DNA from 3 places in the Photobacterium toruni genome. Region 1 is predicted to be linked to each of the others. Evidence: predicted binding sites of a transcription regulator. Region 1 holds the regulator's gene; each other region holds the start of a gene.

Region 1 (7,991 bases):
ATTGAATATGTTATTGATGGCGATCGTGAATACCGTGAACTTGAGCGTCAATTGGTGGCCGCTGAACTTGCAGACAATGGTAATAAAGTCGCTGAATTGCATGGTAAAATTGATACCATTGGTGGCTATAGCATTAATGCGCGCGCAGCTGAGTTACTCAATGGTTTAGGATTTTCACAGCACCAAATGCAATGGAACTTAACCCAGTTCTCTGGTGGTTGGCGCATGCGTTTAAACCTTGCCCAAGCCCTGCTATGCCGCTCTGATCTATTGTTACTCGATGAGCCAACTAACCACTTAGATCTCGATGCGGTAATGTGGCTTGAAAAATGGCTGCAAAGCTACCGTGGTACGCTGGTATTGATTTCCCATGACCGCGATTTCTTAGATCCTGTTATCAACCGTATTATTCACGTTGAAAATCAAACCATGAACAGTTACACCGGTAACTACTCATCATTTGAAGTCCAACGGGCTGAGAAACTGGTATTGCAACAAGCCATGTTCCAAAAGCAACAGAAGCAAATGACGCACATGCAGTCATATATCGAACGCTTCCGTTACAAAGCCAGTAAAGCACGCCAAGCGCAAAGCCGTATTAAGGCCCTAGAACGGATGGAGAAAGTATTGCCAGCGCAGCTTGATAATCCATTTACATTTGAATTTAGAGAGCCAAGTGCCCTGCCAAACCCGATTCTAATGATGGATCATGTTGCCGCCGGTTATGACGATTTACTGATTCTTGAAAAAATCCGTTTAAACTTAGTACCAGGAAGTCGAATTGGATTATTAGGGCGTAATGGTGCCGGTAAATCAACGTTGATTAAAATGCTCGCTGGCGATTTACCAGCCAAAGCCGGTGATATGGCCTTTTCGCAAGGGGTCAAAATTGGTTACTTTGCGCAGCACCAATTAGAAACCTTGTACCTTGATGATACCCCCGTTCAACACATGGCACGTATTGCGCCAAACTCAACCGAACAACAGCTGCGTGATTATTTAGGTAGTTTTGGTTTTATTGGCGATAAAGCACTAGAGAAAGTCGGCCCATTCTCTGGTGGTGAAAAAGCACGCTTAGTATTAGCGTTAATTGTATGGCAACGTCCAAACCTATTGTTACTCGATGAACCAACCAACCACCTTGATTTAGATATGCGTCAAGCACTGACCTTTGCGTTGCAATCTTATGAAGGCGCAATGGTTATTGTTAGTCACGACCGTTACTTACTCCGTGCAACAACGGATGATTTATACTTAGTTCACGATCGCCAAGTGGTCCCTTTTGATGGTGATTTAAGTGATTATCACAAGTGGCTAAGCGAGCAACAGCGCAATGAACGTCGTGAACAACAAGCTGCAAAACCTGAGACCAATAAAGACAATAGTGCTGCATCACGTAAAGAACAAAAGCGCTTAGATGCAGAGTTCCGTAAGTTAACAGCCCCAATTCGCAAAGAAGTCACCAAGCTTGAAAAGCAGATGGATAAACTCAATGCGATCGTTACAGCTGCAGAAACCGCATTAAGTGATAGCGCCATTTATGAGCCTGAAAATAAAGCCCAAATGAATGAGCAGTTAAAACTTCAAGGCGATGCTAAGTCTGATCTTGAAGACATCGAGGTTGCATGGATGGAACTGCAAGAACAACTAGAAGAAATGGAAAGCCAGCTTAACGCTGAGTGATCATTTAACGCCGTCACAATATTTATTGCGACGGCGTTTTAATTTGAAAACAGGACTACATATGCAGCCATTCACCGCCGCTAGCGGATTAGGGAATCCCCACCTACAAACCTTATTACCACGATTTATTCGCCGCCAACCACTCTTTGCACCTGTAACCCAACGGCTTGAAATACCTGATGGTGATTTTGTTGATCTTGCATGGACAGAGCAGCCAGATATTAATAATCACCATCAGCCGATAATGATTTTATTTCATGGTTTAGAAGGCAGCTTTAACAGCCCTTATGCTAATGGCTTATTAATGGCAGCCAAACAGCAAGGTTGGCTTGGGGTCATGATGCATTTTAGAGGGTGCAGCGGTGAATTAAATCGTCATCCACAAAGCTATCATTCTGGTGATATAAACGATGTGCAGTTCTTTATTCAATGGCTGCGCCAGCAATTTCCACAGCGCCCATTTATGGCTGTCGGTGTATCACTTGGTGGTAATGTGTTGATTAATTACTTAGCTAATTGCCCTAATAATAACGAACTCATCGCAGCCCAAGCTATTTCACCACCGCTAAACCTTGCTTCCTGTTCTGATCGTATTCAGCAAGGGTTCTCGCGAGTTTATCAACGTTATTTACTGACATCACTCAAACGTACTATTGCAAAAAAAATTGAGCGTCACCCACATACTATGCCTGTTAATCAACACCAACTGACAACAATTAGCAGTGTACGGCAATTTGACCAAGCGGTGACGGCACCGTTGCATGGCTTTAAGAGTGCTAATGACTACTATCAACATTGTAGTGGTTTATCGCAACTGACTAAGATCACGCTTCCCCTACGGATTATTCACGCCAAAGATGATCCCTTTATGAATAATGATGTCATTCCTTCACAGCCCTTACCAATCAATATTGATTATCATTTATCAACGACTGGTGGTCATGTTGGTTTTATCAGTGGTAGCTTACTCAAACCGCAGTTTTGGTTAGAGCATACAGTGCCAGAATGGTTTCAACGCCAACTCAGGTTGCATCAATCACAACAACTGAAATAATAGCTAACTTTCTTTCTTGTTAATTTTAAGAATCTCGTCAATTTTAATAATATACTGCGGTTATTATTTCATTAGTCATTTAAGAAGTTGTAATGATTATTCCTTGGCAAGACATCGCACCAGAAACACTAACCAACCTGATTGAACAATTTATTTTACGTGAAGGTACCGACTATGGCGAAGTAGAAATAAGCCTTAGTGATAAGGTCGCTTATGTTCGACGCCAACTACAATCAGGCGATGCAGTTATTGTTTTTTCTGAATTACATGAATCGGTTGATATTAAACTGCGCCATCAAATGTAATCCAACCCATCATAGTATTAACATTTACCGAAACTTGTTCTCACCTACACTTTTATCACTTAATACCGACATTTTAGCAAACCTGTAGTAACATTTATTACTGTCTATTTTTTGTTATTTATCACGTAATAATTACAACAACAGGTGAGTTATGTCGGTAAAACACCCCATCATTGCTGTCACTGGTTCATCTGGCGCAGGAACGACAACGACATCAGAGGCTTTTCGCAAGATGTTTAACATGATGGACATCAACGCAGCATGGTTAGAAGGTGATAGTTTTCATCGCTTCACTCGTCCAGAAATGGATTGTGAAATTCGTAAGGCCAAAGAGCAAGGTCGTCATATCAGCTATTTCGGCGCAGAAGCCAATGATTTTGAGCAATTATCCCACTTTTTCAAACAATACGCTCAAGATGGTAGTGGTAAATTTCGCCGTTATTTACATACTTTTGATGAAGCTGTGCCTTATAATCAAATGCCCGGTACTTTTACACCGTGGCAACAGTTAGCTGAAAATACTGATGTGTTATTTTATGAAGGCTTACATGGCGGTGTGGTTGATGGTGAGATCAATGTAGCGCAACACGTTGATTTACTAATAGGGATGGTACCTATTGTTAACCTCGAGTGGATTCAAAAGATCATTCGAGACACTCGTGATCGCGGCCATTCAAGAGAAGCGGTAATGGAATCGATAGTACGTTCAATGGATGACTATCTTAATTACATCACACCACAATTTTCTCGCACCCACATTAACTTTCAACGCGTCCCAACCGTTGATACTTCCAATCCCGTCAGCGCGAAGGGTATTCCCAGTCTAGATGAAAGCTTTGTGGTGATCCGCTTTCGTGGTTTAAAGAATGTCGACTTTCCCTATTTACTCGCCATGATTCAAGGTTCATTTATGTCACGCCACAATACCCTCGTTGTGCCTGGCGGAAAAATGAGTTTTGCGATGGAACTCATTATGCGACCGTTACTTGAACAATTAATTGCAAACGGCAAAATAGCTTAAGTGGTACGTCAAATATAAGACCTAAAGATTAACAATCAGACGTAACCGTTAGTGACATTAATGAACGGTTACTGATCTCAGCAACCGCCATTCTTATATGAACATTACGCCACAACAATCTCATAGCTATGGCTCATATCAACCCCCTGACCGAGCATTAAACACACTGAGCAGTATTTTTCGAGAGAATCAGCCACCACCTTACTCACTAATTCATCACTTAGGTCATGGCCCGTAACAACAAAGTGTAAATTTGCATGTGTAAAAATTCGTGGGGCTTGCTCACGACGTTCAGCAGTAACACTCACCTCACAAGCAGTGATCTGTTGATGTAAATCTTGTAATCCACTAACGACATCTACGGAGCTACACCCTCCAGCGGCCATTAATACTAATTCCATTGGGCTCGGGGCTTTTTCGCCACCATTACCATCTAAAACAACGCTATGACCCGATGCTGATTGACCCACAAAAGTCATATTTTCTAACCACTTTACACGTGACTGCATTTTTATATCCTTTAGCTATATTCTTCAAAAATTTATCTTATTTTTGTTGATAATTCCATCAGTGCAATCGTGTTTATTGTGCTTAATGCTAATTACGTTGCATATTTATATTTGTAAAATTAGAGAATAAAACCACTTTAAAACGATACTGCAGGCAACTAACTCACAACGATGTGATCATGTGCACACTTATCTCTCATAAATGAGCCTATCTGCTCGATCAATATCAAGAAAAAGCGTGAGAAAAAGGATACACTCTAAGCCAGTTCAAGTTAACTCACAGCTTAGCCGCTGAGTGAATAACCCTGCCAACACTTCGTTTTGTTTAGTTATCTCTACAGAACATATTGTTGGGCAACATATGCAGAGGAAGTTAGTAATATGGTTCCAGGTAAACCGCAAACAGATCCAACTTTAGAGTGGTTTCTTTCCCATTGTCACATTCACAAATATCCATCAAAGAGCACGTTAATTCACGCAGGTGAAAAAGCTGAGACTTTGTACTATATCGTGAAGGGTTCTGTTGCTGTATTAATCAAGGATGAAGAAGGTAAGGAGATGATCCTTTCTTACCTAAACCAGGGTGACTTTATTGGTGAACTCGGCTTGTTCGAAGAAGACCAAGAACGTACAGCTTGGGTTCGTGCAAAAAGCCCTTGTGAAGTTGCAGAAATTTCATTTAAGAAATTCCGTCAGTTAATTCAAGTGAATCCAGATATTCTAATGCGTTTATCTGCTCAAATGGCATGCCGCTTACAAGTGACAAGTCAAAAGGTAGGTGATCTTGCATTCCTTGATGTAACAGGCCGTATTGCACAAACGTTATTGAATCTGGCAAAACAACCCGATGCAATGACACATCCTGATGGCATGCAAATTAAGATCACTCGTCAAGAAATTGGCCAGATCGTAGGTTGTTCTCGCGAAACTGTGGGTCGAATCTTAAAAATGCTGGAAGAGCAAAATCTTATTTCTGCTCATGGCAAAACGATTGTAGTTTACGGTACACGCTAATTTTTAGCGGTACGTTAATTACCAATGAAACCGCAGCTTATATCTGCGGTTTTTTTTATGCTAAATTTCCCCTTTAATATCCTCATAATATAATCATTAATAGCGGTAGTCTCACTGTTAAATTTTAATTTGTAATAACATCCATTCATGCTACATTTCACTTACAAATGGACTTTTAAATCAATGATGATCAATATGGATATTGAACGCTTTTCTGCTAATAGTTACACCACCGTACCTGGCGTACTGACCGGCCAACCAACAACCATTGAAATGACCGGATTTAGTGATAGCCGTTGTTACCTTGAACAACAAACCGGATTACGTCGTTGCCCTGCAGATGAATCAGGTGTTTGGGGTTCACCGCTCGATAATTAATTTAAATTCTAAACAGCACTCATATAATGCAGTGCTGTTTTCTATTCTTCGAGACTTGATCCTATGAAGTTAAGGTTCATCTTTTAACTGTCCGTACTTTCAAATATCTTATTTGCTGAAGCTGTAACAAAGCCTAAATATAACTCACCATTAGGTTGCGGATAACGTTTAGCAAATTCATAAAAACCACCCGGAATCTTATGAATACCATCTCGAAAACTGACACCAACGACATCTGCCATCGTAGCTGATTGCTCTAACATTACTTCTGCATTACCTTTTATCTCGCCGCCTGATTGATTAATCACAAACTGGTTATGACGTAATAAATGATTAACCTCTTCAAGATTAGAGAACTGTTCTAATTGATTAATACTCACCGTGAAATGATTGGCCCCAAAACCATGGGCTGCCACCCATGCCGCATATTCACTTTCAGCAGCTAAAAATTGATAAGTTGCAAAGTCAATTTGCCATGGACGCCCACCATAAACAAAATCAGGCTGGCAAAAATAATCATCATCCACCTGATCTAGCAATCCTCGTATCGCACGCTGTAATTCAGCCGAACACCCTGCTAATTGTAATTCACTAATAAACACTTTTGGCAGTAAAGGATTAGCATGAATAAATGACTCGGCATACAGCTTCTTAGCACTGAAATGATATTTTGCTTGCGGTTGATAGCCCAAAGCAATAAATGGTGCGGCAAGCACTGCTAACCCACACTTAGGCAACCCAAAACTACGCAACGCAATATGGTCATTGAGCAACGCGGTATCTTCAGTTAACAACTGCTGTATTTGAACTGCAGAAGGGCATAAACGTCGACTATAATCATGCCATAAGCCATCAAAAATTTGTGTAATAGATTCCATAATCAACCTGCTTATTAAAAGCATTATCAGTCATTAAACCTTAGCTCAAGCTCACTCCTGGCGCTAATTGAGCCGGCAACTGTAATTGCTCCCCCTCAATCGATGCCATCGGATAAGCACAATAGTCTGCAGCATAATAAGCACTTGGACGAAGATTACCTGATGCACCAGGACCACCAAAAGGGGCATCGCCACTCGCGCCTGTTAATGGTCGGTTGCGATTTACAATTCCAGCACGAATATGCTCAACAAAATAGTGCCATTGTGGTGTATCAGTTGATATTAACCCTGCAGCCAAGCCATAACGGGTTTGATTTGCACTGACCACCGCTTGAGTAAAATCAGCATAACGACTGACCTGCAATAATGGTCCAAAATATTCTTCATCTGCAAGTTCACTGATCGCACTCACATTAATAATCGCAGGCGTAACAATGGCACCTTGCCCACGGGTCGCCGTTAATAAAGCCACACCACCAGCCAGCAATAATTGTTGTTGATGTTCAATCATTTTATCCGCTGCCACAGAAGAAATTAAAGGTCCCATAAAGGGGGCTGGCGTTGCAGAAGGATCACCAACCAGTAATTGTGAGGTAACAGCAACTAAGCGAGCTAACAGAGCGTCCCCTGCTTGTCCATTTGCAATATATAATCGGCGGGCACATGTACATCGTTGTCCCGCACTTAAGAAAGCCGATTGAATAATGGTATATACCGCGGCCTCAATATCACCATAATTTTCACCAATAACTAATGGGTTATTGCCTCCCATTTCTAATGCCAACATTTTTTGAGGCTGCCCTGCAAACTGCTGATGTAATAGATGTCCGGTTTGTGCACTACCAGTAAACAATACTCCATCAACACCTGCAGCCATCGCTAACGCCGCACCCGTTTCTTTTCCTCCTTGAACAAGATTTATAACGCCATCAGCAATACCCGCTTGTTGCCACAGCTCACACATTAATTGTGCTGTGTTAGGCGTTAATTCAGAAGGTTTGAAAACCACGGTATTACCGGCTAGTAAGGCTGGAATAATATGTCCATTAGGTAAATGGGCAGGAAAATTATACGGTCCAAACACCGCCATAACCCCTAGCGGACGATGACGAACAACCATAGTCGTTGCACCTTGCTGGCGCTGGCGAG
Region 2 (7,991 bases), 1.2 Mb from region 1:
CGGGTGATTAGCAATCGTCAGAATTTCAGTCTCACCATCAAAGTTTTCAATCACAACTTTAACGGGATCAAGAACAGCCATTGCACGAGGTGCATTTTCGTTCAAATCATCACGAATACAAGATTCTAGTGAGCTAATTTCAATGGTGTTATCTTGCTTAGTTACACCAATACGCTTACAGAATTCACGCATAGAACCAGGCGTAAAGCCACGACGACGTAAACCAGAAATAGTTGGCATACGTGGATCATCCCAACCATTAACTAATTTATCAGTCACAAGTTGGTTTAGCTTACGCTTAGACATCACCGTATATTCAAGGTTTAGACGACTAAACTCATACTGGTGTGGTGTACAATCAATAGTGATATTTTCAAGAACCCAATCGTATAAACGACGGTTGTCCATGAACTCAAGCGTACAGATAGAGTGCGTAATACCTTCTAGCGCATCAGAAATACAATGCGTAAAGTCGTACATTGGGTAAATGCACCACTTATCACCGGTTTGGTGGTGATTTACAAAACGTACGCGGTAAATAACCGGATCACGCATAACCATAAATGGTGATGCCATGTCGATTTTGGCACGTAGACACATCTTGCCTTCTTCAACTTCGCCATTCTTCATTTTTTCAAATAAGGCTAAGTTTTCTTCAACGCTACGATCACGGTAAGGGCTGTGCTTACCCGCTTGCGTTAACGTACCGCGGTATTCGCGCATTTGCTCAGGACTTAGCTCATCAACATACGCTAAGCCTTTATTAATTAATTCAATGGCAAACCCGTAAAGCTGATCAAAGTAGTTTGATGAATAACAAATTTCACCACTCCACTCAAAGCCTAACCAGTTAACATCATTTTTAATAGACTCAACGTATTCGATGTCTTCTTTCTCAGGGTTGGTATCATCGAAACGTAAGTTACATTGACCCTGATAGTCCTGAGCAATACCGAAGTTCAAACAAATAGATTTCGCATGGCCGATATGCAGATAACCATTTGGTTCTGGCGGGAATCGGGTATGTATGCTTGTATGTTTGCCACTTGCTAAATCCGTATCAATAATTTGACGGATAAAGTTAGTTGGACGAGCTTCAGATTCACTCATCTATTACACCTCGTGTACTTACAGGATTGAGAATTATATACAGTTCATCAATATGAACTATGATTTTACACTATACCTCAATGCCGCTATGCAAAAAATCAAAAACGCAGTTATAACAAACAATAGTTGTGAATTTAATTAATAACGCGCAATAAAAAGCCGACGATGGTCATCCCATCGTCGGCAATAGAGCGATCATATTATGATCTTAGCTTATCTTGTTGTTAGTCGCTTACAGTGATGTAACACGACTGAAACGTTTACCGTTACCACTTACTGCACGGATTTCAACGTTACCAGTTACACTTGGTTGTGCTTTCGCATCATAAGTGTTCCATGTTTTACCAGCATCTGTAGAGTACTGTAGAGTAAGACCTGGCATACTTACGTTCATCGCAAGTTTACCATTTTCAATCTTAGCGCCAGGTACTGGTACACGGTATTGAATACCGGCAGCATCTAGTTTAGCCAGTTCACGGTGACCCAGTACGTTTGCAAAACTCTGCCACTCATCATGCAGTGCTTTTTTGTTTACAAGGTTTGAATCTTGAGAGTATTCAACACCTACTTGGTATTCATTTTCCCACTCACCTTTGTGCCATGCACGCTCTGCAGCAGCTAACACACGAGGGAATACCATGTATTCATACTGCTTATCATTGCCTACTGTCTCACTCCAAAGCTGAGCAGATAGACCATGGAAACCTTTCGATTTCACCGTACCTTTACTTGTAAAGCCATTACCGTCACGGTCAAGTGATGTCTCAGCATTTTGTGGTAAGTTCTCTGGTGCAAAACCAAACATCTTACGGGTATCTGTTGCACGTGTTGCCCAGTAGTAGCCACGCTCAGATGGGTCTACTTCGTATGGCATATCCATGTAAACATAATCAGGGTTAGAAACGACTACATCGTAGCCTTTATCAGCCCACTCGTAAGCTGATGCACCACCGCCCCAGTATAGAACGTCCCAGAAGTTGACACGCACGTTATCAGTATTAAATGCTTTTGAATCTTTAGAGTACTTCAAGCCATCTTGCCATGCTTGGAAGTTCTCAATACCTTTACCGTTAACAATCTCACTAACACGCTCTGCAAAGTGACTTGGTAGATGATCGTAATCAGCAACAACACCATCAGCGATCAATTTTTGACACATTGGTGATTTCTGGTAAGGCTTATCTTGCTTAGATTGGTCAATAGAACCTGTCCAAGCTGTTTTATCAGCAGCGTTAATATCTTGGAAACCCGCATTTAGCTTGATATTTTTCGCTTCATCGCCACCGAAGTGCCAAGTATTTAGCGGCATACCCGCTTCTTTGTGCATCGCTTGAATTTCAGTAATTACTTTATCTACAAACTTTGCAGAAGAATCCATACATGGGTTAATGAAACTACGCTTATCGTAAAACTGAACAGTAGTAACATTTGATGTATCTTGTGGATCCATTAAGCGATATTCGTTCGCTTCATCCATTTTGCCTTCAGCAGCTAGACGCTTATAACGCGCTTCCATCGCTACCACTGCTGCACGTGCGTGAGCTGGCATATCGATTTCAGGAATAACTTCGATACCACGTGCTTTCGCATATTTTAGAATATCTAAGTAATCTTGCTTGCTGTAGTAACCAGAACCATCGTTATCAGATGTTGGACCTGAGCCTAGTTGAGGCAGTAGACATGAAGTCTCAGACAAATCATGACAACGCTTGCCACCAATGTCTGTTAGCTCTGGTAAACCAGGGATCTCTACACGCCAACCTTCATCATCAGATAAATGGAAGTGGAATTTGTTCATCTTGTACGCTGCCATTTGGTCTAGCGTACGTAAAATAACTTCTTTTGAGTGGAAGTTACGACCCACATCAACCATCACACCACGGTAATCAAAACGCGGTGCATCAGTTACTTCTAACGTAGGAATGCTGTTTTTAGCACCAGTGCTCATTAGCGAGATAAGTGACTGCATACCATAGAATGCACCTTGGTCATCAAAACCAATAACCGTTGCACCTGTTGGGGTTACATCTAACTTGTAAGCGCCAGCAATTTGTTGATCTTTAGCAAATGAACCAGGTAGTAGACTCACCTTGACAGGGTATTGACCTTGAGTATTAACACCTAATACATCAAGACGCTCATTCACTGCTGCCATCATATCGGCAGGTAGCGTAAAATTGCTGATTTTAATACCGTTTGCTAGTGAAACAGTATTACCTGTTAACTTCGTACTTAATGGCGTAGGAACAATTGTTGCTGCCACTTCTTCTGTCGCTAACACGTTAATATCTTGGTTCTTTTCAAAACGTGTTTCAGCGGTCGCCAGTATATTATTATCAGCTTTAACACGCTTGAATTGATCACCTTTTAAAGGAACAAGATAATCAGCAGGGTTTACTGAGTCAGTACTTTTGATTGTTTGCGCTGCGGCATCACCAGAAGTCACGTATGCACGAGGCATATAATCGTTTTCGAAAAGCGTCCAATATTCACCGATGTAAGGAATAACAACCTTTTCACCTTCTGCAAAACCATCAAACTTATCTGTTGGCTCTAGCGTATGAAGATCACCCGTTACGTGTGTAACTTTAAATTGTTCATTTTGAACTTCAAGAATTTGGCGAATGCTGCTGAAATAAATTTTCCAATCAGTACCAGTAACCGCTGGACCATTATTTTCTAGCGTCAAATTAATTAGATCACAAGATGCCCATTCTGCGCCTAGCGTCTTACACTGTAGGCCCTCTTCTGCACCATGTTGAGTAACAATTTCATAAGTAACATCAAGGTTGTTAGCTAAATTTTTAACAACCTTTTCATCATCATTTCCTTGTGTTGCACAACCAGTTACTGCAAGTGCAATGAAAGATGCTAACGCTGTAAGTTTAATAGTCATGAAATATTCCTTTCTCCCGATATCCCTTTAAATGAAGGGAAAATCTATATAGAGCCCAAAAGTTGGGTACTCAAAATGCCGGCCTTGATATCTTACAATTAAAATATCAGGACCGGTCTAATTAAAAAGTGTTGCGGTATTTCGTGTGTTACTTAATTACTTAAGAATTTAGGTAATTATGGAAGCTTTACTGCTGATAGGTCTTCTGAAGCTGGGATTTTTTTCATCTCGCCAGCAACGATTTCAGCTAGAGGGCCAAGGATAACTTGTAAGTTATTTGAACCTAATTTAACTACACCCATCGCACCTAACGCTTTTAATGTCTTTTCATTAGCAAGGCTACTGTCTTTTAGAGTAAGACGTAGACGAGTAATACAAGCATCAATATTTTCTAGGTTACCGTGACCACCAAGTGCTTTTAAGTATTGCTTCGCTAGCTCACCAGTTTCAGCTGAGCCACGAACAGATGAAGTTTCTTCTTCGTCATCTTCACGACCAGGCGTCTTAAGGTTGAACTTAAGAATAACGGTACGGAAGATAAAGTAGTATAGACCGAAGAATACAACACCTTGAAGCAACAACATGTACCATTGAACAGCGAGTGGGTTACGGGTTGACAAGAATAAGTCAACTAAACCTGCTGAGAAACCGAAACCTGCAATCCAGTGCATTGATGCTGCGATGTATACAGAGATACCCGTCAGTGCTGCGTGGATAACATATAGAGGCGGAGCAAGGAACATGAATGCAAATTCTAGCGGCTCTGTAACACCTGTAAAGAATGATGCAAAACCAGCAGCGATAAATAGTGAAGCTACACGCTCTTTGTTCTTCGCTTTAGCCGTTTGGTACATAGCAAGTGCTGCACCTGGTAGACCAAACATCATGATTGGGAAGAAACCAGCCTGGTACATACCAGTAACACCTGGAGTACCTTTACCGCTCAAGAAGTTAGGAATATCGTTAATACCTGCAACATCAAACCAGAATACTGAGTTCAGTGCATGGTGAAGACCAACAGGAATCAATAAACGGTTAAAGAATGCATAGATACCAGCGCCGGCAGCGCCTAAACCTTGGATACTTTCACCAAAGTGTACTAGACCGTTGTAAATTGATGGCCAAACATACATCAGTACGCCTGCGATAACGATACCAGCAACAGAAGTTAAAATTGGGATCAAACGCTTACCACTGAAGAATGCTAATGCTTTATGCAATTCTACGTGAGAGAAACGGTTGTAAATTTCTGCTGATACGATACCAACTAGGATACCAACAAATTGGTTATTGATTTTTGCAAATGCTGCAGGAACTGCGTTTGCATCAATACCTTGAATTTGTGCTACTGCGCCAGGTGCAAGTAATGTTGTTACAACGAGAAAGCCTACGAAACCAGAAAGTGCAGCCGCACCATCTTTATCTTTAGACATACCGTAAGCAACACCAATAGCGAACAACACTGACATGTTGTCGATAATTGCTGAGCCAGCCTTGATTAAGAATGCCGCCAACGCAGAGTTTGCACCCCAACCCGTTGGATCAATCCAGTAACCAATACCCATTAAAATTGCTGCTGCAGGAAGTACTGCAACTGGCACCATTAGTGCTTTACCTACTTTTTGAAAATATCCAAGAATATTCACCCTTAGTTCCCCCTATGGTTTTCTTAGATGTAATAGTGATAGTTTTTTGTACCATCTCTTTTTTGTCCTTTGCAGTTTATGAATTTTATTTCGCTCCGCAAATTAAAACATCATCATTTGTGATCTCAATCACCGACCGAAGATAGAACTGAGTGATTTTGCTAGCTCGATCATAAAACTTATTTTATCATTCGAAACAAAGGCGATATGCCGCTAAGATTTTTCCTGTTTTAACTATCTTCAACGAGGTGTCAACGTGAGACTAATCCCGCTTAATAACGCTAAAGATGTTGGTTTATGGTCTGCTCGCTACATTGCTGACCGCATTAATAAGTTTCAACCAACAGCTGAGCGTCCATTTGTGCTAGGTCTACCTACAGGTGGTACACCACTTGCGACATACCAGCGTTTGATTGAACTATACCAAGCTGGCGAAGTAAGCTTTAAGAACGTCGTGACTTTCAACATGGATGAATATGTTGGTATGGCGTCTGATCACCCTGAGTCATACCGTAACTTCATGTACAACAACTTCTTTAACCATGTTGATATGCAAGAACAAAATATCAACTTGCTTGATGGTAATACCACCGATCACGAAGCTGAGTGTCAACGTTACGAAGACAAAATTAAAACCTACGGTCGCATTAACTTATTCATGGGTGGCGTGGGTAATGATGGTCATATTGCATTCAACGAACCAGCATCATCATTGGCTTCTCGTACACGTATCAAGACATTAACGCACGAAACACGCATTGCGAATTCTCGTTTCTTTGATGGTGATATTAACCAAGTACCTAAGTACTCATTAACTATTGGTGTGGGTACACTGTTAGATTCTGAAGAAGTTATGATTCTGATCACAGGTCACAACAAGGCACAAGCATTACAAGCTGCTGTTGAAGGTTGTGTTAACCACCTATGGACAGTATCTGCATTGCAGCTTCACCCTAAATCAATGATCATTTGTGATGAACCATCAACTCAAGAGCTTAAAGTAAAAACTGTTAAGTATTTCCAAGAGTTAGAAGCAGAAAACATCACTCACATCTAAATAATAACCTCTGTCTTTTTACGAAAAGCCAGCTTTATTGGTAACCGTTTCAAGACATTGAATAAACGCCGCCTTATTGACGGCGTTTAATTTTCATCTTTAAAAGATGACATATAAAGCATAATCATCACTATTGACAATACAGTCATAGTTTATAATTTGATACTTAGCGATACTTTCCTTCTTAATAGCTCTTATTACGTATTTTACGTGACCAACACCACAGCCCCAGCAAGCACCAACAACGATTACTTTATTTTTATTTATAAGAAAGTATATTACGGTGATAAATAGTGTATTGATAACCGCAATACATAAAATAATTCGACACCAATATTCATCAAATTCAATTAGACCAGTGTCGTACACATTAGGTAGCGCTTTGATAAAAAAGATAATGAAAACAAAAAATTATTATCATTTTAAGGCGATAATTATTAACACTAATTACGAGCAGAATTAAACTATGACAGGCGGACAAATTGGTAACGTTGATCTGGTCAAGCAGCTAAATAGTGCTGCTGTATACCGACTTATCGACTTGCAAGGCCCTATCTCTCGCATTCAGGTTGCTGATATTAGTCACCTCGCTCCTGCAAGTGTCACTAAAATCACGCGCCAACTGCTAGAACGCGGCTTAATAAAAGAAGTTGCTCAGCAGGCTTCAACGGGAGGAAGAAGAGCGATATCACTGACCACTGAGTCGGTTGATTTCCACTCAATCGCAATACGTATTGGTCGTAATAATATTGAAATAACCCTTTATGACCTCAGTGGTAAGCATATTACTGGTGCGGCCTACCCCTTTTTATATTCTGACCAAGATGTTCTCGCAGAAGGTCTTATCAAGTGTATTCAAGAGTTTATTGATAATAACCAGAACGTAATGAAAGAGCTGGTCGCATTTGGTATTATTTTGCCAGGACTTATTAATCCAGAAAATGGCACTGTAACTTACATGCCAAATATCAACGTTCATAACTTTGAACTTGCCAATATCATTCAAGAAACCTTTAACATTATTACTTTTGTTGGTAATGATATCAGGGGCTTAGCGTTAGCTGAACACTTCTTTGGCGCTAGCCGTGATTGTAACGATTCTATTTTAGTCAGCATGCATAACGGTACTGGTGCAGGTATTATTGTTAATGGCCAAGTCTTTCTCGGACAAAACCGAAATGTTGGTGAAATTGGTCATATTCAAATCGACCCATTAGGTGATAAATGTCAGTGTGGTAATTTTGGTTGCTTAGAAACTATCGCATCAGATCCTGCCGTCATT
Region 3 (7,991 bases), 340 kb from region 1:
CCGTTGAACGCCAGTTTGTTGCTAGAGTATAGTGATCAGTGACTTGGCGACGAGCTTGAATATAAGTAAAAATATCAGCACCACGAAATGCATAAATAGCTTGTTTAGGATCACCAATCATAAACAATCCACATTCAGGATGATGGCGATAAACATCACTAAAAATACCGTATTGAAGTGGATCGGTATCTTGGAATTCATCGATCATCGCTACCGGATATTGGGCGCGTATTTTTCCAGCTAGCAATTCATCAACATCATTATCGATCGCAGCCCCTAACTGCGTTAGTAAGTCATCAAACGATAACCACCCTTTACGCGTTTTAGCATCAGCCAACAATTGGCGACAATGCTCAATCGCATGAGCTAATAATGGTTCACGCAAATTAGCCGGATTATCTAACAGTTCAGCAATAACATTAAAAACCTCATGCTCAGGCGCATCACCTTTGGCGGTTTTTTCAATTAATGTTTGCTGATGAAAGCGTATTAAATTATCAGGCAGTTCATAACCCACCGTTGGTTGAGCGGCCCATGCACTGACTTGCTCTAACCAATTGGGTAAACTTTTTTTAGTGTAACTGCGTTTATTCACCCCAGAATTAGCAATTAGGGGTTCAAGATCTGCTTGATGCTCACGCCATAACGCTTTTACTTCATCAATACGTACAATATTTTGTTGATGTAATTGTTCTAACGATTCCGTCATGGCCGCTACGGATAATCGTAATGGCGCCCCCGTTAAACTATTACCAATTTCTTTTAATAATGCAGTGGGTGATGACCAAATTTCACGAACTTCATGCGCTAACGCTGTTGGTAAACGGTAAAAATTACTCCGCCAATAATCCGCAACCACTAACTTTTTCAATTGGCTTTCATCGGTTACAAATTCATTATTAAACCGACTACCGGATTCAAATGCATTTTGCGTCAACATTCGCTGACAAAAACCATGAATAGTATAAATAGCCGCTTCATCCATTCTTCTTTCCGCATCTTTAAGGATTCGAGCTGCTAGTTTATGATCTTGGGTATCACTTAATAACGCATCAATAGTATCTTTAAATGGACCAACACTTTGTCCTCTCGAAAAAGAAACATAAGCATCTTTAATTCCTTTCCGAATACGATCTCTTAACTCAGCCGTTGCTGCTTCTGTGAAAGTCACCACAAGAATTTGATCTACCTCTAATGACTTATTATGGGAGCAATCTTTATTACCGTGCCCTAACAACAAACGAAGATATAAGCTAACAATAGTAAATGTTTTACCCGTTCCCGCAGATGCTTCGATCAAACGCGTGCCGTGTAATGGAAACGTCATTGGTTGCAGTATGTTTGTTAGTACTTCAGTCGTCATTATGTTACTCATCCCATGGTTACTATCTATAACAACAGCACTAACCTGAAGCTTATTAATGTCAACTATCAGGCTCGTTATTATGTGACCCAACACTTATAAGCAAATATTGGCGTCTAATATTCTATTGTATTCCTATAATGTGAGAACTTACTCACGGTTTGTACTGCAGCGGTTAGTTAGTATCAGCGCCAGAAACTTGGTCACCTCTGGACCTGTGGCCGCACAGCGAACACCCTACAACTAACAATGATTTGCTGGCGGCCACACTACTTCATTTCTGCTTATTCTGGTTTAATTTCTTTGCTATTCACCACCGCAGCTTGCAGCACTAACATCGCTAATTGATTAGCTTCTTGTGCTACATCATTATTCCATTGTGACCACACTCGTTTGATATAATCATCACTGCCTTCACCTGCAAATAAATAGCTATCATTAAAACATTCAGCCATTTTCGTCAGTGCTTTTTGCTCAGTATCTGTATCATCTTTCCAACTGCCATCACGACCAATATGCGCCTGTATTGCCGCCATTGCTGTTTGAGGGAAATACGCTAAGGGTTGATTTAATCCTTGGTAATACAGTTCAATTAGTTGCTGCAAATACGCCAGGGCTTGCTGAGGTTCAATACGCTGTAATTCAAGGTGCTTATCCGTGCCGATCACATGAGTAACCTGTAGATTTTCAGGCACTGACACAGCCAAACATAGATGGTCAAACCAAGCAGTTAAAAGATCTTGTGGGCGAATTTTGCCAGTACGATAACGTAATAATCCAGACTGATAACGTTTCTTTAGCCAGCCTTGTAAAACCACTTGATGGTCTGCTACCTGCACCGTGATCGTCACTTCTTGATCAGCCAATGAGGCATGAATTAATGGCTCAATCACCGCCGTTAAATTAGTCACCGCTTGACGGCTTGCTGCCAAATCAAGAGCACCAAATGCAGCGACAGGTAAATTGCCTGCTGCTCGCTGCTCTGCTGCAAACTGGTTATAAATTACATCGGGATCCGTATTGTTGAGTTTGGCGTCTAATAATAATTCTAATAACTGATCTCTAATCACATAGCTTTCTAAGCCATTGAGCACAAACGGTTCATCATCTTCTAATAAGCCCATAGATGATTCAAAATAGACTTTAAGACGACGGTTAAAAAAGTAACGTACAGGTAAACGCCAAAAACGCTGTAATTCAGCCAACTCTAAGCCTAACACGTGATCATCAGCCATCGGCTCAGCCATTAACGCATTAAGCTGAAATGGCGCACTTGCCTGCCCATCACGGTTAGCTGCAGGTAACCATTCAATAGCAAAACTGGCTTGTTTTCCAATAAACGCACTCGGACTAAACGGCACTAATGGATGATGTTGAATTAACTGCTGTTTGATATTTTCAGCAGAAATATCCACAGCTAATGATTGATCACCTACACAGCAATAACCTTGTTGGCAATACTCCACCAGCTCACTAACCAATACGGAGGGTACTTTTGGAGCATTGTCTTGAATCGAACGACCAACATAGCTGATATATAATGTTTGTTGGGCAGATAACAATGCTTCTAAAAACAGATAACGGTCATCATCACGACGAGAACGATCACCCGCTTTAGTGCGACCATTCATAAGATCGAACCCTTCAGGAGCAATATTACGTGGATAAGCGCCATCGTTCATTCCTAATAAACACACCACATTAAAAGGAATAGAGCGCATTGGCATCAAAGTACAGAAGTTAACTTGTCCAGCTAAGAATCGTTGACTAACACGCTCACCAGAGAGTTTATCTTTTAAGTATTGGGTTAATACTGCGGGTGTAATCTGCCCTTGATAACCCGCATCTTGTAGTTGCTGATGTAAACGCTGTAAGTTATCCCGAATCGATTTTAAAATTAACTCACCTTCCAGCTCTACCACAAAAAAATCGTCCAATAGCTGATGCAATAACTCAGCCCATTGATTAACCGTTTGTGATTGTGCCAAGGCATGACGATATTCAATTAAACTATCAATAAATCCGGCTAACTGTCCCGCTAATTCCGCATCTAACCCTTGTACTTGCTCATAAGCAGAGATCCCTGCAAACAAGCCGGTATCATGTGGCATTGCATAGCCCAGCAGCATTCGTTGAATACCAAATAACCATGTGTTTTGCAGTTGTTCAGGTAAATCAAACTGGCTTGCCGTATGTTGATCAAGCCCCCAGCGAATACCAACTTCTTCAATCCATTGTTTGATTTTTTCAAAACTAATACTGTCAAAACCAAACTTTTCCATCACTGCTGGTACTTCTAATAACTCTAATAATTCAGAAGCATGGCAGCGGCTTTCAGGTAAAGTCAGTAAACGTAAAAATGCCAATAGAATCGGATTTTCTTGCTCAGCAGTACGATCAGAAATAGAGAACGGAATGTAACGATTACCCGGCGCATTACCAAATACTGATTGGATCGCGGCACTGTAAGCATTGATATCAGCCACCATCACAATCACATCACGCGGCTTTAGCTTGGGATCAGTTTCAAACATCGCCAGCAATTTATCATGTAGCACTTCCACTTCACGCATCGGACTGTGACAAGCGTGAATAGTGATCGACTGATCATCCGCCGCAATAGGGAATTTGTGTTCACTAGAGTCAAGTTGCGTGTCATCTTGGCGATCTTGAAGGTTTAAAATATCTGCTTGTATAGCATGCAATAAGGTATCAGGTTCAATATCAACAAAACCCGCATCAACTTCGTTCACTTCCATTGCCGATAACAAATAAATATTATCTCGACCGAGCTTACCCATTGATGCCAATAAACTATTACCGACAACATCATTGTGCATATCATCGTCATAATTACTTTGGTCGTTATCTTTAAGTACAGACAACAAGGCATCAAGATCATCATCGGTAGTGATATTTTGTAACTGTACTCGCTGTCTTGCTGCTAGACGTGCCAGATGCTTACGGTCGCGAATATCACCCCAATAATATTTACACGGGTTAGTAAACATTAAATGGACATCAATATGTTCACCAATCGCGGCTAATGCATCTAAATAACGCGGAGGTAACGATGAAATACCAAACACAAACAACCGTTGTGGTAATCCAGCAGCCAGTAATGCCGCCTTACCTTCATTACCAGAATAATTAGTAAGCGTTTCAATAAAGTGATCGTATAGATTAGCGCGATGATACGGCGATTGTTCTAAAGCTAAGGTTTGATCGTAAAGCGCTTGCCATAAGATCGGTTGCCACGGATGCTCGTCATTAAGCTCAGCAACCGTTTCACCAGCTTCCCATTGTTGAATCCATTCAGGGCGATACACCAAATATTGGTCAAAGATATCAGCAATCTTTTCAGAAAGCTGATAACACTTAAGGCTATCACTGTCATTGTCTAAATAGCGCTTTAACGGTTCAAATTCAGGTTGATCAAATTGCTGAGGTAATACCTGCATTAATTTCCATGTCATCGCTTCTTTGTTAAATGCACTCCGCTCGGGTACATCCGCCAAAATTTGAGTAAACATTTTCCAAATAAAGGTCGCAGGTAATGGAAATTCTATATTTGCAGCCACGCCAAACGAGGTCGCCAATTCCATTTTTAACCATTGTGACATGCCTGGACTTTGTACCAGAATTTGCTCTTTTTCAAATGGATTAGCTAATGGCTGTAAGCGAATCAATTCCACTAATAAGGATTTAAGTAGATCGAGCTGATTTGAATGATAGACAGTGAACACGCAGAGATTCCACAGCAGAAAAATAGATAATCAAATTGTCTACCATCACTGTGATACTGTAAATAAATACAGCTTAAAAATATTCATTCAGCATCGCAATATCACTATATAACTGCCACAAAAAAGCCCAGCCAATTGGCTGGGCAACACACTGAACATTCTCTGATACGATAATACACTCGTGAAATTACCGCATCATTGCTATCAAATGTTTTGTGGGCAGGATTGACTGCGATGGAATAACCGTCCCATTGGACGATAAAAAGCTAAATATCGAATCGCTACATAACCAATAATGATACTTGCGACATATAACTCAAGCGTTGCTAAACCATGAACTTGAGCAACATAATGTGCATCAAAACCATAACTCTTCATCCAAGCGGCTGTTTTAAATAATGCCGTTGCACCAATAGCCATAGGGAAAGTAAATGCTGCATAGCCTGGACTAAAATCTAAACGTAATAAACGGAAAAATGCTAAATAGATAATAGCTGTCATTAATACGGCAATTCCTCCCAGCAAAGCAACGATCACAGGTGAAGGTGTTGCAGTAATAGTTAAATAACCAGCCAATGATAGACTTGCTGGCGCCGCCATGATCGCAATAGTTGGTTTAGCAGCATCAGGCACTTCATCACGGAACATAAATCGATAAATCATCATCGGTAACATTACCGCATAAGCAAGCATACCGAACATTTGCAATACATAAGCTAACGGATGCAACGTAGCAAGGCCTGGAAATGAAACATCCGCAACAATAATACCAATTGGCGGTACAAACCAACTTGGCACCATATGATGTAAATGGAAATCACGAGCGCGATGGAATAAGAATAATGCTAAGAAAATAACATGTAATCCCACTGCAAATAACCAAATATACACACCAACAGTGATCGAGCCATAAACACCAACAGCTTTTGAAACCACCATTAATGCCATAGCAAATGTTGGTACAACACTACCTACAACGTGATGAGATAAATCACCCCATAATAACTTTGGATGCACTATAAATTTAGCTATTAAAATGAGTAGCATCAATGACGCAATTACTGCGCCCGTTATTTGTCCGTAACCATGAAGCTGAGCACCATTCTCCCAGCACCATAAAATACTACCAATACCTAATGCTAACCCTGCCATTGGTGTCGGAGCACCGGCTAATTTTCTTTTTGTTGCTGCAATCATATTTTTTCTCCGCTGAAATGATAGCAATAGCGAATTATTGTTTTGTTGGCAGCAGTATACCCTCTTATCAATGTTTATAATAATTGAATATATTTAAAACGGTGTTAATATTATCTTAACAAAAAGATAAGGTAAAATCCTGCTTCTATTCTTTAATGAGGTAATGATGAATATCGCACTAAAACAGCTCAAAGTTTTTGTTACCGTAGCACAAGAAAAAACAATTACCGCCGCCGCTAGCAAATTGTTTTTATCCAAACCTGCTATTAGCATGGCGTTATCAGAATTAGAAAAACAACTTGATCATAAATTATTTGATCGCAACAATAATCGTTTAATTATCAATGAACAAGGGAAGCGATTATTACCACTAGCTGATGAACTATTAGCTCGTTCTAATGCTATTGAAAATTTATTTGATCAAACAGGTCCATTAACGGGGCAATTAAAAGTAGGCTCTAGTGATACCGTTGGAAATCAAGTGACTCCCTTTCTATTACGTGATTTTAGACTTGACACCCAGCATCGAGATCAAACGCTATTTATCTCAAATACAGCTCAAATATGTCATAAATTAATGGAGTTTGAATTAGATGTTGGCTTAGTTGAAGGAAAAGTTCAGCACTCAGATCTGGTTGTTCAACCATGGCTTAGTGATCAAATGGTGATTGCTTGTCATCCTCACCACCCATTGACTCAAATTGAAAATTTGCAATTATCAGATCTCGAAAATTCAGAATGGGTATTAAGAGAAACAGGATCGGGTACGCGAGAATTTTTTCTTAATCGTATCTCACCAAGGCTAGATAAGTGGACCACCTCATTTGAACTCAATACTACTGAGGCGATCATTAATTGTGTCAGTGCTGATTTAGGTATTACATGTATTTCTCAGCGAGCGATTGCACATGCTATTGAAGAACAACGTGTTGCTATATTAACGGTGCCACTAGATATGAACCGTCAATACTGGTTGTTATACCACCAAGAAAAATATCAAAGTCCATTATTAAAATTATTCTTGGAATTTTGCCAACAATGGCAATTTGATTAAACGCGGTTATCACCAACACTAAATGCAATAATTTGGCTGATCTGGGTTAACGATCGGCCAGATTGTTGCTGCCAATCATTAAATGCATTCTGTGCTGCTCGCAATGACTTTAACGTATCACGACCACCGTCAATAACATTGGTATGACGTAAGTAAGCTTCAACATCCTGAGTAAACAAAAAAGTATCTTTACCTAACCCACGTAAACTATAAGCACCCGTTTTGCCTCCTAAACGGCAACCGTGCTTTTTAAGGTATAACCACAATCCTACAATATCTTGTTCAGGCCAATCTGCGACCATTGCCGCAAATGAACCATATTCCAATGCGGCACGATGGATCATATTGGCATTTTCAGGGATCGTCATCACCTTTTTCAAATCACGAATAATGGTTGGATCTTGCGCTTTTCGTTCCCACATTTCAGTTGGCATCAAGCCCATTTTTTCAATATCAAACTCAAAAAATGCGGTTTCAAATGCAGGCCATTTATTACGCACAACTTGCCACCGAATCCCACATTGAAACACTTTTTGAGTAAATTCAGCCAACCACCGATGATCTGCAATTAACCGCAATTGCTCTTTATTCAGTGGAGTTGTGAGTAATTTTTCTAAATTGGAGTCACTGC

What was found. The regulator CRP, encoded in region 1, controls carbon source genes, mostly activating them, when cyclic AMP is high. The targets are predictions, from matches to a motif close to TGTGANNNNNNTCACA.
Region 2: nagE (N-acetylglucosamine-specific PTS transporter subunit IIBC) is a predicted target of CRP. The motif match lies at 5,771-5,786, and genes of this name have one in related genera.
Region 3: recB (exodeoxyribonuclease V subunit beta) is a predicted target of CRP. The motif match lies at 1,507-1,522, and genes of this name have one in related genera.

What each region holds. Positions count from the first base shown of each region.
Region 1 is NZ_AP024854.1:228,452-236,442, reverse strand. It holds gene OC457_RS01120 (ABC transporter ATP-binding protein) at 1-1,683, shown strand, start outside; gene OC457_RS01115 (hydrolase) at 1,745-2,737, shown strand; gene OC457_RS01110 (YheU family protein) at 2,830-3,042, shown strand; gene OC457_RS01105 (phosphoribulokinase) at 3,194-4,063, shown strand; gene OC457_RS01100 (OsmC family protein) at 4,168-4,572, opposite strand; gene crp (cAMP-activated global transcriptional regulator CRP) at 4,954-5,586, shown strand; gene OC457_RS01090 (hypothetical protein) at 5,770-5,964, shown strand; gene OC457_RS01085 (DUF1338 domain-containing protein) at 6,048-6,842, opposite strand; gene astD (succinylglutamate-semialdehyde dehydrogenase) at 6,883-7,991, opposite strand, start outside.
Region 2 is NZ_AP024854.1:2,061,221-2,069,211, forward strand. It holds gene glnS (glutamine--tRNA ligase) at 1-1,110, opposite strand, end outside; gene OC457_RS09770 (beta-N-acetylhexosaminidase) at 1,343-4,006, opposite strand; gene nagE (N-acetylglucosamine-specific PTS transporter subunit IIBC) at 4,183-5,652, opposite strand; gene nagB (glucosamine-6-phosphate deaminase) at 5,909-6,709, shown strand; gene nagC (DNA-binding transcriptional regulator NagC) at 7,176-7,991, shown strand, end outside.
Region 3 is NZ_AP024854.1:572,124-580,114, reverse strand. It holds gene recB (exodeoxyribonuclease V subunit beta) at 1-1,363, opposite strand, end outside; gene recC (exodeoxyribonuclease V subunit gamma) at 1,648-5,109, opposite strand; gene OC457_RS02920 (TDT family transporter) at 5,314-6,306, opposite strand; gene OC457_RS02915 (LysR substrate-binding domain-containing protein) at 6,473-7,360, shown strand; gene OC457_RS02910 (DNA-3-methyladenine glycosylase I) at 7,357-7,991, opposite strand, start outside.